2 linked regions of the Thiorhodovibrio frisius genome follow. The protein of the gene in region 1 binds, or shares a complex with, the protein of each later gene. Links are inferred from orthologs where the notes say so. Each region holds a gene or a part of one and is shown on either strand. Other genes may lie near its edges.

What was found.
Region 2: the proteins of tsaD (region 1) and tsaB are in contact, whole or in part, in a solved structure (PDB 4WQ4), measured with the Escherichia coli proteins. The link is inferred for Thiorhodovibrio frisius from one-to-one orthologs.

The regions. Positions count from the first base shown.
Region 1 is NZ_CP121471.1:4,269,406-4,277,195, forward strand. What follows is about bases 1-2,951. They hold tsaD (tRNA (adenosine(37)-N6)-threonylcarbamoyltransferase complex transferase subunit TsaD), read right to left. Parts: upstream 2,017-2,951; coding sequence 985-2,016; downstream 1-984. Other genes in these bases: Thiofri_RS19440 (thiazole synthase), read right to left, coding at 1-179; Thiofri_RS19445 (Uma2 family endonuclease), read right to left, coding at 282-890; Thiofri_RS19455 (agmatine deiminase family protein), read left to right, coding at 2,196-2,951. In the rest of the region: more of Thiofri_RS19455, read left to right, coding at 2,952-3,260; tRNA 2-thiouridine(34) synthase MnmA, read left to right, coding at 3,270-4,361; high frequency lysogenization protein HflD, read left to right, coding at 4,444-5,085; aconitate hydratase AcnA, read left to right, coding at 5,201-7,790.
Region 2 is NZ_CP121471.1:1,340,235-1,346,569, reverse strand. The notes cover bases 2,405-5,279. They hold tsaB (tRNA (adenosine(37)-N6)-threonylcarbamoyltransferase complex dimerization subunit type 1 TsaB), read right to left. Parts: upstream 4,266-5,279; coding sequence 3,543-4,265; downstream 2,405-3,542. Other genes in these bases: Thiofri_RS06305 (hypothetical protein), read right to left, coding at 4,291-5,205; Thiofri_RS06315 (hypothetical protein), read left to right, coding at 3,203-3,451; Thiofri_RS06320 (ferritin-like domain-containing protein), read right to left, coding at 2,405-3,034. In the rest of the region: Thiofri_RS06330 (HVO_A0114 family putative DNA-binding protein), read left to right, coding at 1-146; Thiofri_RS06325 (ammonia-forming cytochrome c nitrite reductase subunit c552), read right to left, coding at 301-2,001; more of Thiofri_RS06320, read right to left, coding at 2,183-2,404; Thiofri_RS06300 (ATP-dependent DNA helicase), read right to left, coding at 5,439-6,335. UniProt on the Escherichia coli protein: Required for the formation of a threonylcarbamoyl group on adenosine at position 37 (t(6)A37) in tRNAs that read codons beginning with adenine.

The sequences.
Region 1 (7,790 bases):
GCGTTCTGGCCGATATTGGTCCGGCGCACGGCGACGGTCACGATCTCGGCGCCGCTCGCCTCGATGGCGCGCGCGGTTTCGTCAAGGTCGCGGTACTTGCCGGTACCAACGAGCAGGCGGGACTGGTAGTTCCGACCGGCAATGGTGAGGGCGTCGGATGCTTGAATTGATGCAGTCATAATGGGAGCTGAGTCTTAATCAATAGCTTGTCTTTGAAAAACCGAAAGTTTAGGCACCTCCGCGATGACGGCCAAGAATGGCCGTCGCTGAAGTGGCAACGCTCAGACATCGGCAACGCCATCGGTCTTGGCAACGGGAATGAATTCAACCTTATCATAGACCTCCGACAGCGGCAGGCTGACATCAAGCCAGGGCAAATCAATGGATTGATCGAGCTGATTGTAGTCCCTTAGGAACCAGCGCCCATCACCATCGCGCTGGAATAGCTCCGCGCTCACCTGCTGTTGCGACAACAGCAGATAGCCTTGCAGACTGGGCAGTTTCCGGTAGTGCTCGAACTTCTTACCGCGATCATAGAGCTCAGTGCTGTCCGACAGCACCTCGACAATCAGACTGGGATTGGTCACCACATCCCGCCGCCCATCCCGGAACTCACGCTCACCACAGATCACCATGGCGTCAGGATATGCACCGAGCTCGACCGATGCGATCCAGACTTTCATGTCGCTCGTGTAGGCATAGCAGGGGCGCCCTTTGAAGCTGGCGCGCAACTCTGCATGCACGTTGCCCGCGATCAAATTGTGCGCTTCCGAGCCACCGGCCATCGCAAAAACTTCGCCGCCGAAATACTCGGTCTTTCCCTCCAGAGAAGCGCGCTCGGCTTCGAGCCATTCCTCGAAACTCAGCGATTGTTTTTCCAAAGGCTGCATCGCGACCTCCATTATTCGATTGAACCTTGAACACTTTCTCGGCTTGGGGCCTACCGCCAAGCCTCGCCTGAAAGACCCCAAACCGCGCCACCACTCAGCCAGCCAGAGGCGCAAGCTCCTCCAGCGACCAGCGTGGACGCGGCCGAAACGCCAGCGGCTCACGCTGACCGGCTTTAAGCCTGTACCAGCCAGCATAAGCAATCATGGCGCCATTGTCGGTGCACAGCGCCGGGCGTGGGAAGAATGCCCGGCCGCCAATAGCTTCAATCGCCTCTGTCATGCGCTCGCGCAAGCGGCAGTTGGCGCTGACGCCACCAGCCAGCACCAGACGCTGCAGGCCGCTGTGTTGCAGCGCGCGTCGGCATTTGATCACCAGAGTATCGACCACGGCATCTTCAAACGCGCGGGCAATATCAGCATAGCCCTGAGTTGAATCCTCGCCCGATGTCTGAAGCTGATGCAGGGTATTGAGTGCAAAGGTCTTGAGCCCGCTGAAGCTGAATTCCAGCCCCGGCCTGTCGGTCATCGGACGGGGAAAGCGATAGCGCGTAGGATCGCCCTGCTCGGCTAGGCGCGCGAGCGCCGGACCGCCGGGATAGGGCAGCCCGAGAATCTTGGCCGTCTTGTCGAAGGCCTCACCGGCGGCGTCGTCGACTGACTCGCCAAGCAGCCGGTATTGCCCGACAGCCTGGACCTCGACGAGCTGGGTATGCCCACCGGAAACCAGCAACGCGACGAAGGGAAAGTCTGGCGCCGGGTCTTCGAGCAGGGGCGCGAGCAAATGCCCTTCCATGTGATGCACGCCAATAGCCGGCACATCCCAGGCCCAGGCCAGACTGCGCCCGAGCGCGGAACCAACCAGCAGAGCGCCGATTAACCCCGGCCCCGCCGTGTAGGCCAGGCCATCAATGTCATTCGCACCCAGCCCGGCCTCATCAAGCACCTGATGGATTAGCGGCAGCGTCTTGCGGATATGATCGCGCGAGGCCAGCTCCGGCACCACGCCGCCGTATTCCGCATGAATCTCGGTCTGGCTGTAAACCGCGTGAGCAGCCAGACCCATGTCGTCGCCATAAATGGCCACGCCGGTCTCATCGCAGGACGTTTCAATGCCGAGGACGCGCATTATTGTTAGTTCGATAATTGCCGGTGATTGTTGAGGATTGTTGGTCAGTGCGTCATGCACGGGGTAGCGGATGGCAAACGAAATGCCAGATTCTCGCTTCACCTTCCGGTTGCCGTGCTTTGCCTGCGCGGGGTCAGCATTTAGACTGCCACATTCAGAGCCACAAATCTTGCGCCATCATGAAAACCCTGCCTGCCGAATGGTACCCCCAAAGCGCCCTGATGCTGACCTGGCCGCATCCTGATACAGACTGGTGCGACCAGCTCGATGCGGTCGAGGCGGTCTATGTCGAGATGGTGTGCGCGCTCTGCCGCTATCAGCCGGCGCTCATTCTCTGCCCGGATACCGCCTGGCAGGCGCGGGTGGCGGGAATGCTGGCCGATGCCGGCGTGCCATCATCGCAGCTCATCTTTGCTTTGGCGCGCAGCAATGATACCTGGACCCGGGATCATGGTCCCATCACCGTCTTGGAGACCCAAGGGCTGGGCGCTCCGGGGCAGCCCTGTCTGCTGGATTTTCGCTTCAACGGCTGGGGCGGCAAATATGCCAGCGAGCTGGACGATGCCATCAATGCCCGCCTGCAAGAGCAGGGCGTTTTTGGCAACAGCACCTGGCAGCGCAGCGAGCTGCTGCTCGAAGGCGGCGCCATCGACAGCGACGGTGCCGGCAGCCTGCTGCTGGTGCGGCGCACGCTGCTTGATCCGGCGCGCAATCCCGGCTGGAGCCAGGATGACATTGAGCAGGAATTGCATCAGCGACTCGGCATCCGCCATTTTCTGTGGCTGGAGCATGGCCAGTTGAGCGGCGACGATACCGACGGTCATATCGACACCCTCGCCCGCTTTATCGATCAGCGCACCATTGCCCATGTGACCTGCGATGATCCGGCGGACCCCGATCATGACCCCATCGCACAGATGACCGCCGAGCTGCGGGCTCTGCGCGACTCCAGCGGCCAACCCTATCGCCTGTTGCCGCTGCCCCAGCCGCGCCCCCTATTCGCCGCCGACGGCCAGCGCTTACCCGCTGGCTATGCCAATTTTGCACTCATCAATGGCGCCCTGCTGCTGCCGGTTTACCAGGACCCTGCCGATGCCGAGGCGACGCGCCTCCTGCAAGCGGCTTTTCCGCAGCGCCAGGTTCATGCCATTGACTGTCGCGCACTGGTCGCCCAAGGCGGCAGCCTGCACTGCGCCTGCATGCAGTTACCGGCCGGCTTGACCATCCGCGCGCCCCAGGTCTAAGCAAGCGCCATGTCCGCATCCCAGCGCGTTCTGGTTGGCCTCTCGGGTGGAGTCGACTCCGCCGTCGCCACGCATCTGCTGATCGAGCAGGGCTACCAGGTCGAAGCGCTCTTTATGAAGAACTGGGAAGAGGACGACGCCCCCGGCTACTGCGCGGCAGCGGAGGATCTGGCCGATGCCCAAGCGGTTACCGAGCGCCTTGGTATCCCCTTGCGCACAGTGAACTTCGCGACCGAATACTGGGACCGGGTATTTGAGCAGTTTCTGGCCGAATACCGCGCGCTGCGCACCCCGAACCCAGATATCCTGTGCAACAGCGAGATCAAGTTCCGCGCCTTTCTCGATCATGCCCTGACACTGGGTGCGGACTGGATCGCCACTGGGCATTATGCGCGGGTGATGCACCAGGCTGATCGCGCCAGCCTGTACCTTGCCCGGGATGCGAACAAAGACCAGACCTATTTCCTGCACCGGCTCGATCGGGAGCAGCTCGGGCGCGTGCTTTTTCCGTTGGCAGATCTGACCAAACCCGAGATCCGCGCAATGGCCGAGAGCTTGGGGCTGGCCAATGCGAGTAAAAAAGACAGCACCGGGATTTGCTTCATCGGCGAGCGACGTTTTGCCGACTTCCTCGCCCGCTACCTGCCCCGCGAGCCGGGGCCCATCGAGACGCCCGAAGGCCAGGTGCTGGGCGAACATCAGGGGCTCGCGTACTACACCATCGGCCAGCGCCAGGGGCTTGGTATCGGTGGCCAAGCCGGCGCCGCCGAGGCGCCCTGGTTCGTCGCCGCCAAAGATCCCGCCAAGAATGTCCTGATCGTCGTGCAGGGTGGCAATCACCCGCTGCTGTTCGCTGAAGGCTTAAGCGGCGAGCAGCTGCATTGGATCAGCGGAGCCCCGCCCGCTCCTGCCCCATTCGACTGCCTGTGCCGCCTCCGTCATCGCCAGCCGCTGCAAGCCTGCACCCTGGTCGAGTACCATAAGGGCCATTGCCAAGTGCATTTCGCCACCCCGCAGCGCGCCGTAACGCCTGGCCAGTCAGCCGTCTTTTACTACGGCGACCGATGCCTGGGAGGCTGTATCATCACCAGCGCAATCTGAATCCGGCTCGCGCACAGCCCATCGGCAGTGCAGCGACTGAATTGACTGATCACCGATCACTGACAACTGACCACTTCTTCTAATGGGACATAACGATACCGAGCGCGTCATCGCCCTGGCCGGTCTGCACCAGGTTGCTCACTGCGTCCAATTCATTGCCAATCGCGGCGTGGTGGATGTCGAGGCCATGGAACCCTGCATCCATAGCCTGTTCCAAATCGACGCACCAGACACGCCCTCGGTTTATGGCCCGCCGGGCGCGGTGGCCCTTGGTATGCGCGCCCTCATCGGGCAAATCACCGGGCAGCCGGACCGCGATCTGGAAATGACCCGCTATTTGATCAGCCTGCTGAAACATGGCCGCACCCTGAGTGAAAACCCGGAGTTGCTGCGGCGTATCAGCATCGGCATTGAGATCACCGACGCCAAGCACCGGCAGGGAAGCAACCAGGCCGCCCTGGTTTCTCCGGAGATGCTGGCCGCCCTAGCCGCGCTCTACACCGAGAACGTCAGCTCGCTGGAGCCACGCATTCTGGTGCGCGGTAATCCGCTCTATCTCAAAAACAACGAGAATCAGGACCGCATCCGTGCCCTATTGCTTGCCGGTATCCGCTCGGCTATCTTGTGGCAACAACTCGGTGGCACTCGCTGGCAAATTCTGTTTGGGCGCAAACGTTTACTGGGCGCCGCGCGCGACTACCTGACACGCCACGAGACAGCCTGATCCACCCCTAATCTGCCCCAACTGACGGCTCCTCCTTTTCTCGCCGCGTCCCGGCGACTAGAATCCAATATCTTGAATCCAAAGGTTCGCCGCCAACACCGCCGGAAATTACCTCATGTCCAAGAATTTCAATGCCCAGGCCGAACTTCGCGTCGGCGATCAGACCTACGACATCTTTCGCCTCGACGCCGTGCCGGGCAGCGAGCGCTTGCCGTTTTCGCTCAAGATTCTGCTTGAAAATCTGCTCCGCCATGAAGATGGCGTCACCGTGCGACGCGAGGACATTGAGGCGCTTGCCGCCTGGGACGCAACAGCCGAGCCAGCAACTGAAATCCAATACCGCCCAGCCCGGGTACTCATGCAAGACTTCACCGGCGTGCCAGCGGTAGTGGACCTCGCCGCTATGCGCGATGCCATGAGCGCACTTGGCGGCGACCCAAAGCGCATTAATCCACTGCAAGCGGCAGAGCTGGTCATCGACCACTCGGTGCAGGTGGATCATTACGCCAGCGACAGCGCCTTCGCCCGCAATGCCGAACTGGAATTCGCCCGCAACCGCGAGCGTTATGCCTTTCTGAAGTGGGGGCAGACGGCCTTCGATAACTTCCAGGTGGTCCCGCCCGATACCGGCATTGTGCATCAGGTGAATGTTGAGTATCTGGCGCGAGTGATCTTCGCCGGCGAGCACAATGGCCGCCGCCAAGCCTATCCGGACACCCTGGTAGGCACCGACTCCCACACCACCATGATCAACGGCCTGGGCGTGCTCGGCTGGGGCGTGGGCGGCATCGAGGCCGAGGCATCCATGCTCGGCCAGCCAGTGTCCATGCTCATCCCGCAGGTGGTCGGCATGCGCCTGACCGGGGAATTGCCCGAAGGCACTACCGCCACCGATCTGGTACTGACCATCGTCGAGCGCCTGCGCCAACATGGAGTGGTGGGCAAGTTTGTCGAGTTCTTCGGCCCGGCGGTAGCAACCCTGCCGATGGGCGAGCGCACCACCATCGCCAACATGGCGCCTGAGTATGGCGCCACCTGCGGTCTGTTCCCCATCGATCAGGAAACGCTCGACTTTCTGCGCCTGACCGGCCGCGACCCGCAGCAGGTTGCTCTAGTCGAAGCCTATGCCAAGGAACAAGGCTTTTTCGCCGACGCCACCAGCCCCGAGCCGCGCTTCAGCGACGTGCTGGAGCTGGACATCAGCTCCGTCGTGCCCTGCCTGGCCGGCCCCAAACGCCCGCAGGATCGCGTCGCGCTGACGGCCATGAAAGGCGCCTTTCATGAGGCCCTGGCCAAGACCCAGGCCGAGAGCGGCCGCGCCCCCGGCACTCCGGTCACCACCGAGATCGACGGCCAATCCTGCACCCTGAATGATGGCTCCGTCGTGATCGCCGCCATCACCTCCTGCACCAACACCTCCAATCCGAGCGTGATGCTCGCCGCCGGTTTAGTGGCGCAAAAAGCCGTCGCACGCGGCCTGACCGTGCCGCCCTGGGTCAAGACCTCGCTCGGCCCCGGCTCCATGGTAGTCACCCGCTACCTGGAAGCCGCCGGGCTGATGGAACCTTTAAAAACTCTCGGCTTTCATGTGGTCGGCTACGGCTGCACCACTTGCATCGGCAACTCCGGCCCGCTACGCCCGGAGGTTTCCACCGCCATTGCCGAAGGCCAACTCAGCGTCGCATCGGTGCTTTCCGGCAACCGCAATTTCGAGGGTCGGGTTCATGCCGAGATACGCATGAACTATCTCGCCTCGCCGCCGCTGGTGGTGGCCTATGCGCTAGCCGGGCGCATGGATCTGGACCCCTATCAGGAAGCACTGGCCACCGACGAAAACGGCCAGCCGGTGTACCTCAAGGATCTCTGGCCCAGCCAGGCCGAGATTCAGGCCACCATTGCCAGCGCCCTGAACGCCAGCCAGTTCAGCAAGAGTTACGCCGAGGTCTTCGCCGGCGACAGCCGCTGGCAGGAGCTGGCCGCGCCCGAGGGCCAGCGATACGACTGGGCGACGGATTCCACCTACATTCAGCACCCGCCCTACTTCGACGGGATGACGCTGACTCCAGAGCCAGTCGCGGCCATCACGGGCGGGCGCGTTCTAGCGCTGCTCGGGGACTCGGTCACCACCGATCACATCTCCCCAGCCGGCGCCATTAAGGCCGACAGCCCGGCTGGACATTATCTGCTCGACCAGGGAGTGGCCGAGGTCGAATTCAACTCCTACGGCTCACGCCGCGGCAATCATCAGGTGATGATGCGCGGCACCTTCGCCAACATACGCCTGCGCAACAAGCTCGCTCCCGGCACCGAGGGTGGGGTCACCCTGCATCAGCCCTCGGGCGAGCCAATGTCCATTTACGATGCCGCCATGCGCTATCAGGCCGAAAGCGTGCCGGCTATCGTAATTGCTGGCAAGGAATACGGCTCTGGTTCCTCGCGCGACTGGGCCGCCAAAGGTCCCCGTCTGCTCGGCGTGCGCGCGGTTCTAGCCGAGAGTTTCGAGCGCATTCACCGCACCAATCTGGTATGCATGGGCATTCTGCCGCTGCAATTCGCCCCCGGTGACAATGCCGAAGCCTTGGGACTCACTGGCCAGGAATCATTCGACATTGGCGATCTTGACGATGGCAACGCGAAGGAGGTTCAGGTCACCGCCACGGGCGCGGATGGCACAGTCGTATCCTTCACCGCGCGGGTGCGCATCG
Region 2 (6,335 bases), 2.9 Mb from region 1 along the record:
AGCGATATGGTATTGTTGAGTTGCCGAAGCATGGGAGCAAGCTCGTGCCAAAAGTTAAAGCGACGGACTTTAGAGTTGAGTTTGGCTTGCGCTATAGTAGCCCCGTTCCAAATCATGCTGATATTCTATCTACACAGCATTCCTAACAGTCGCGCTCTGCGGGAAATATCTGCAAAATCATGTCGTCAAGTTGTCAATCGCGAGCCCAAAGGTTTAGTGAAAAATATGCTGAAGGCTGACCCGCTGGCCTGAGCGAAGCTAACCAGGTGAGACCACCTAGCCAGGTTGAGGCGCTGTTGTTTAAGGGTTGGCCGTCTCCGGTGGTTGCTCGGGCGTGACGCCCCGCACCGGTCGGCTGAAGAGCACGCTGACGTCTGGTGTTTCCGGTGCGCGCCAGCGCAGCGCGAGTGCCTGGGCCTGGCGGCTGTGGTCGATGGACTCGGCCAGCACCCGGGCGGCTTCCTGGTCGGCGTGAAAGCCCTTGGAATTTTCGCTGCTGATGTAGTCGAGCCGCCAGGTGGCCTTTCGCTGGTGGGTGAAGACCTCGGCCAGTTCAGCGTCGGTGGCCCCTGCGGCCTGGGCCTCGCGAATGGCATCGAGCATCGCGGTCATGGCCACTGCGGCGCGCTGGGTTAGATCCCGCGTGCGGGTCTGGATGGTGGCGACCCAGGCCCGCAGTTCGCTTTCCGACACTGGATGACAGCTCTGGCAGGCGCTTTTGACGTTCTCCAGCGGACTGGTCACGCGGTGATCGCTCAGTGTCATCGCCTCTTCGCCCTGCTGATTGGGCATGTGGCAGTCTGCGCAACTCACCCCGGCGCGCGCATGAATACCCTGACTCCATAGTTCGAACTCCGGATGCTCGGCCTTGTAGCTGGGCGCACCTGTCTCGCCGTTCTTGAAGTCATAAAAGGCACTGCCGTCAGGGAGGCGAAAATCATCCCAGAAGGCTTCCTCGTCATCGGCGCGCAGCCCCTTGGCCCAGGGGTAGGTCAGGGTTATGTTGTTGCTTACGGAGTATTCGACATGACACTGCCCGCAGACGAAAGAGCGCATCTCCTGGCGCGAGGCGAGTTGGTTGGGGTTATAGGGCTGGTCACGCGGGCCAGTTCGCCATTGGTCGATGCTCGGCAAATGGGGCAGGGCGGCATCTCCGGCGGCCAGCGCTGCAATGCCGTTTAAGAATCCCGGTCGGGTAACGCGCATTGCCATGGTCTTGGGATCATGGCAGTCGATGCAGGTGACCGGGTGGGCCTCGCCGCTGGGGACATGGCCCTGGGGTAGCGGTTCGCCGGTATCTTCGCTGCTATTGCCACCAGCCGGTGCACTGGGGAAGACTGGTTCGTTTTCATCCGGCGTGCCATCAGGCGTGGCCAGCAAGAGCGTCAGCACTTCTTGGTAGGCTTTGCCGTTGAGTTCCTCAAAGCCACGCATCACCGCCGGTTGGTTAAATTCGACCGCCAGCGTCTCGGGCGTGACCTCCTCGCCGAGTGCCTCCATGCCGATGCGCCGGTAGAGCACCGAAGTAGAAGCATGACAATGCAGACAGGCACCAGGCTGGGGCTTTTTCGTCAGACGCTCGGTCACGCCTTGGTCATAGAGCATGTAGGCATGACCGCGCGCCTCGCGGTAATCGATGCTGAAGGCATAGCCAGCGTAGAGGCGCTTCAGCCAGGGATGGGTATCGAGTTTGCTTTGCGGCAGGGCGCTGCTGCCGCCGAAAACTCCGTCCCCGGCAGTGGCTTTCCAGCCGTCGAACTGATGCGGCCAGTTCAGCCCCCAGGGTTCAGGGTCGGTGCTGATTTCGCTGACATCTGCCACTGGTGCGGCAGGTTCCTGCTGATGTCCAACCATGGTCACCAGCCCCCAGATGGCCAGCAGTGCGCCGGTAAGAGTGCCAATCAGAGTGGCGGCGAAGGTCCCGCCAAGCAGCCACGGGCGCGGGCGCGTCTGCGCGGGTTGATCGATCTCGGGTTGATCGACCTTGGAAGCTTCATTCATCGCATTCTCCGCCGAAGAGGTCGGGAAGCAAGAACTCGGCTTTCTTCCTTCCCCTCTTTAGATCCGCAAATCCGCACTTGGACTGTGGTCAATTCTAGCAGCCGCAGCACAAGGCCGCCATGTCGAACTGGCTAGCAGCACGTGCTTTGAGCCGAGCACGCGCGGCCTGATTAAAAAGGGTTTAAACCTCGGCGCAAAGTCGGGCGAGCTGTTCGAGTTCGGCCTGATCGAAGCCGGCGCGACGGCGGTCGGCAAAATTCACCGGACAGGGAAGCCGGCCCTTCATGTGCTGGCGCAGCAGCGCAATGTAGGTGGGAGCCGGATCGAGCGCACGCTGCGCGCACAGGTAGGCGAACCAGCGCGAGCCAGCCGCGACATGGCCGACCTCGTCGTGCAGGATGATGCCGAGCGCCTCGGCGCTTGGGTGATCGCCCACCTCGCGCAGACGCTCGATCATGCCAGGGGTGACATCGAGCCCGCGTGCTTCGAGTCCGCGCGGGACCAGGGCCATACGCGCGAGGACATCATCGGCGGTGGCGGTCGCCATCTCCCAAAGTCCGTTGTGCGCCGGAAAATCACCGTAGTCGAAACCAAGCGCGCGCAGTCGCTTGCGCATCAGCCCGAAGTGCTGGGCTTCCTCGGCGGCTACCTGCACCCAGTCGTTGTAATAATCCCTTGGCAGCCCGGCAAAACGCTGCACCGCATCCAGCGCCAGATTGATGGCATTGAACTCGATATGGGCCACCGCGTGCAACAGAGCGGCGCGCCCCTCGGGCGTGCCAAGCCCGCGTTTGGGCAGCTCGCGCGGGGATACCAGATGCGGTTGTGGCGGCCGGCCGGCGGCTTCGGGCCGCAGTGGCCGGGTCTGCTCATCCCATAACAAGTCGCCGGCTTGCCAGCGCGCGGCCAGGGCTTGGGTGGCGTCGAGCTTGTCTTCGACCACGCAGGCAGCCAAGGCCGTTTGGGCTGCTTCCTGAAGGCTGGTTGGCTGGCGCATTGTCTGTTGTATCGACTCGGGTGGCGGCGTCTCCATGGGCGATTCTCGCTTTGCGGGGTTGGGGCAAGTGCCATCGTCGCGGCGGCAAAAATGCGGTATTCTAAGCTGGATTGCTCGAGACCCGTTGTTGACCCAAGTCCAGGGTGCATGCAGGCAACTCAGGCGGCATGCCCCGGCTGCTTTACAGGCATCGCGAGGCCTTTAATGAGATTCTGTCCCAAGTGCTCCAACAGCCCATGGCCCTTTGCCATGGTCGCCCTGTTCGCCGCCATCCTGACCTTTCTCACCTGGCTGGTACTGAGTTTTTCTCAGGCTGAGCCGGTAACACGAGTAGCAGGAAGCGCGGCGGTTTTTGTCAGCGTTGGGCTGGCCTTAACCCAGTATGTGCTGACCTGCCTGCGCCGCCATTGCCGGCATCGGCATGAAAGCGGCAACTGCCACCCCCAAAGCTGACAGGCGCATTCGCGCAAGATTTCAGAGTCGCCCGGCCGTCCCTTTGGCCAATGAAACTTGGCCGGGGCGCGAGAACGGATTAGGGCTCAAATCAGCGCAAAACTGCGGCGGCCGAGGGCTTGCTCGCCACTTGATCGCGCAGGTAGACCGGACACCCCTGCTCCGGTGGCACCGCCTGATCGTTCGCCAAGGCGACAGCGGCCAGTTCGGCGATGTCGGCTGCGGTGCAGACCAGATGCGCGTCGATGCGTTCCTGGTCGATTCTCGTGCGCGCCATCAGAATGTCGGGATAGATCTCCCAGCCGTTGCCAACGCCAAGGTCGGCTGCCGGCGGTTGTTCGCCAGCGGGCACCAAGGTTGAGGTACCGACTGTCTCGGGCGCACTGACGCTTTCGCCACCCAAGGGGCGCACCTGCCCCGGACCTTCCACGTCAAACAGGCCCCAGTAAAGCTCTCCGATCCGTGCATCGACTGCGGCGAGAATGCGGCTTTGCCGGTGATGACGCCAACCGGCATGCGCCAAGCCGGCCAGAGTGGAAATACCAACCACGGGCAGCCCGGCGCCGAAGGCAACACCCTGGGCCACGGCTGCGGCAATGCGCACGCCGGTGAAGGAACCAGGCCCCTGCCCGAAAGCAATGGCGTCAAGCTCGGCCAGGCTCAGATCGCCCTGCGCAAGGACGGCTTCCATCATCGGCAACAGGCGCTCGCCATGGCGCCGCGCGGCTAGTTCGTGTTGGGAAAACAGGGCGCAATCGCGCAGCAGCGCCACGGAGCAGTAAACCCCGGAGGTCTCAAGCGCGAGTATTTTCATCGGTCAAGGGCGTTGGGAATGGGCATCAGGCCTGGACTGGCGCGCGGTCGCCGTGATTGACGGTGTCGATAAACTCGCGAAAAGCCTCTGGCGGTCGCACCACCCAGCCGCGAAAGGCTTTTGCGAGCGCGCCCTCAAACAGCAGCGGCGGATCGTCCTGGGTGACCTCCAGTTTGATCAGGCCGCTCTGGCCAACCAGACCGTTGGGGTCCAGCAGTCGGGTCTCGCTGGCCCAGCGCTTGAGCTCCTTAAAAAAATCCTCGGTCTTGGCTTTGCGGTTGGTGAGTCGATCAGCCAGCCCCAGCAGCAGGGCGCGCTTGTATTCGATCTCGGCGTCAAACTCCTCGTCGAAAATCGACACGCTGAAGTCCGAGCTGAGCTGCACCATGCCACGTACGACAAGATAGACGAAAAGATCGTGGAGGTCGCGCCAGGTGTGTTGTGGCAGCGGGCGGTCCCAGTCAATTCCGTAGCGAATCTGGCGGGTGAAGAAGCGAAACAGGTGCTGCAACACCCAGATGCGCTCGCTGTCATCATCGGCGTATTGGCTGCTCTGGGTGCGGTCGATCTCATGCAGAGTCTTGCGCAGGTTGTAAATCATCAGTAGCAGCAGGCGCTGCTCAAGGGTGTTGGCATTGCCACTGCTCGGAGGTGGCCCGTGCGGCTTGGGCAGGCTGGCAATGGCTTTCAGCACTGGTTTTTTGACACAGTGCATCACGGTGATGCGCTCCTCGGCGCCAAGGGTCTCGCGGGCGATGCGCTCGAGCTCCATCATCAAGGCCGGCAGCGCTTGACGCAGCCCGCGACTGCGCAGGGAGGCGATGCGATCACAGATGGCGCTCGCCCCGGACTCGGGCTCTTCGAGCGCTTCGCTCTCGGCGAGGAGTTCGCGAAGTTCCTCGCTGTCGACCTCCTTGAGCGAATAGTCCTCCTCCAGCATACCCCGCCCCGTTAGACCGACCAGGCGTGCGCTTTTTGCGCCATACCACAGGCGCCGCGCAAGCACGGAATGGACGAATGAATGAACATCAGATGGTTGATCACTGTCGAAAATGCATTTTCAGTGCTCGGCTGCGACGCGCCGCGCCCGGCAACCGGCGAACAGCTGACACTATAGCCTCTTGGCGACTCAATCCCAAACTCATATAGGTACAAAATCCGCAAAATCAGCCTCTACCCCGCCGCCAGGGCAACGGTCTGCTCGGCACAGCTCGCCGCCGAAAAGAACGCCCGCACCTCGTCCAGGGACTCGGTGCGCCTCATTGGTGGCAAACTCTTCACAAAGGTCGCGCCATAAGAGCGGGTACCCAGGCGCGGATCGCATAGCACGAAAAGCCCACGGTCGCTCGTATCGCGGATTAAACGCCCGACACCCTGCTTCAGCGCAATGACTGCGCGCGGCAGTTGAAAATCGCGAAACGGCTGACCGCCGGCCTCGCGCAGCGCATCAATGCGCGCCTGCACCAGTGGATCGGCCGGCGACGCGAAAGGGAGCTTGTCAACAATCACACAGGAGAGAGCGTCGCCGCGCACATCGACTCCCTCCCAGAAGCTGGAACTGCCAAAAAGCACGGCATGACCATGATCGCGGAAACGCCGGATGAGTTCGGCACGCGGCGCCTGGCCTTGCACCAGCAAGGGGTAGTCGAGTCGCCCTTCCACCCATCCCGCCACCTGTTGCAGCGCGCGATGACTGGTAAAGAGCACGAACATCCGCCCACGGGTCAGCGGGGCGAGTTCGAGCACCAAGTCGGCGACTTTGGCATCGTGGGCGGCATCCGCAGGCTCCGGCATGTGCGGCGGCATTAGCCATAGCGCTTGGCGCGCGTGGTCGAAGGGGCTTTCCCAACTTGCTGTGTCAGCATCTTCGAGTCCCATCTGCCGCGCGAAATGCGCAAAAGACCCACCCACCGCCAGAGTGGCGGAGGTGAACACCCAGGCAGCGGGCAGACGCGCACGGTGTTGCTGAAAGCTACTGGCTACCTCGAGCGGCGTTTGATGCAGACGAAAACCGTGCCCCTGCGCATCGAACCAGCGCACTTGGTCGCTAGCCTCCTCGGCTGCGAAGAG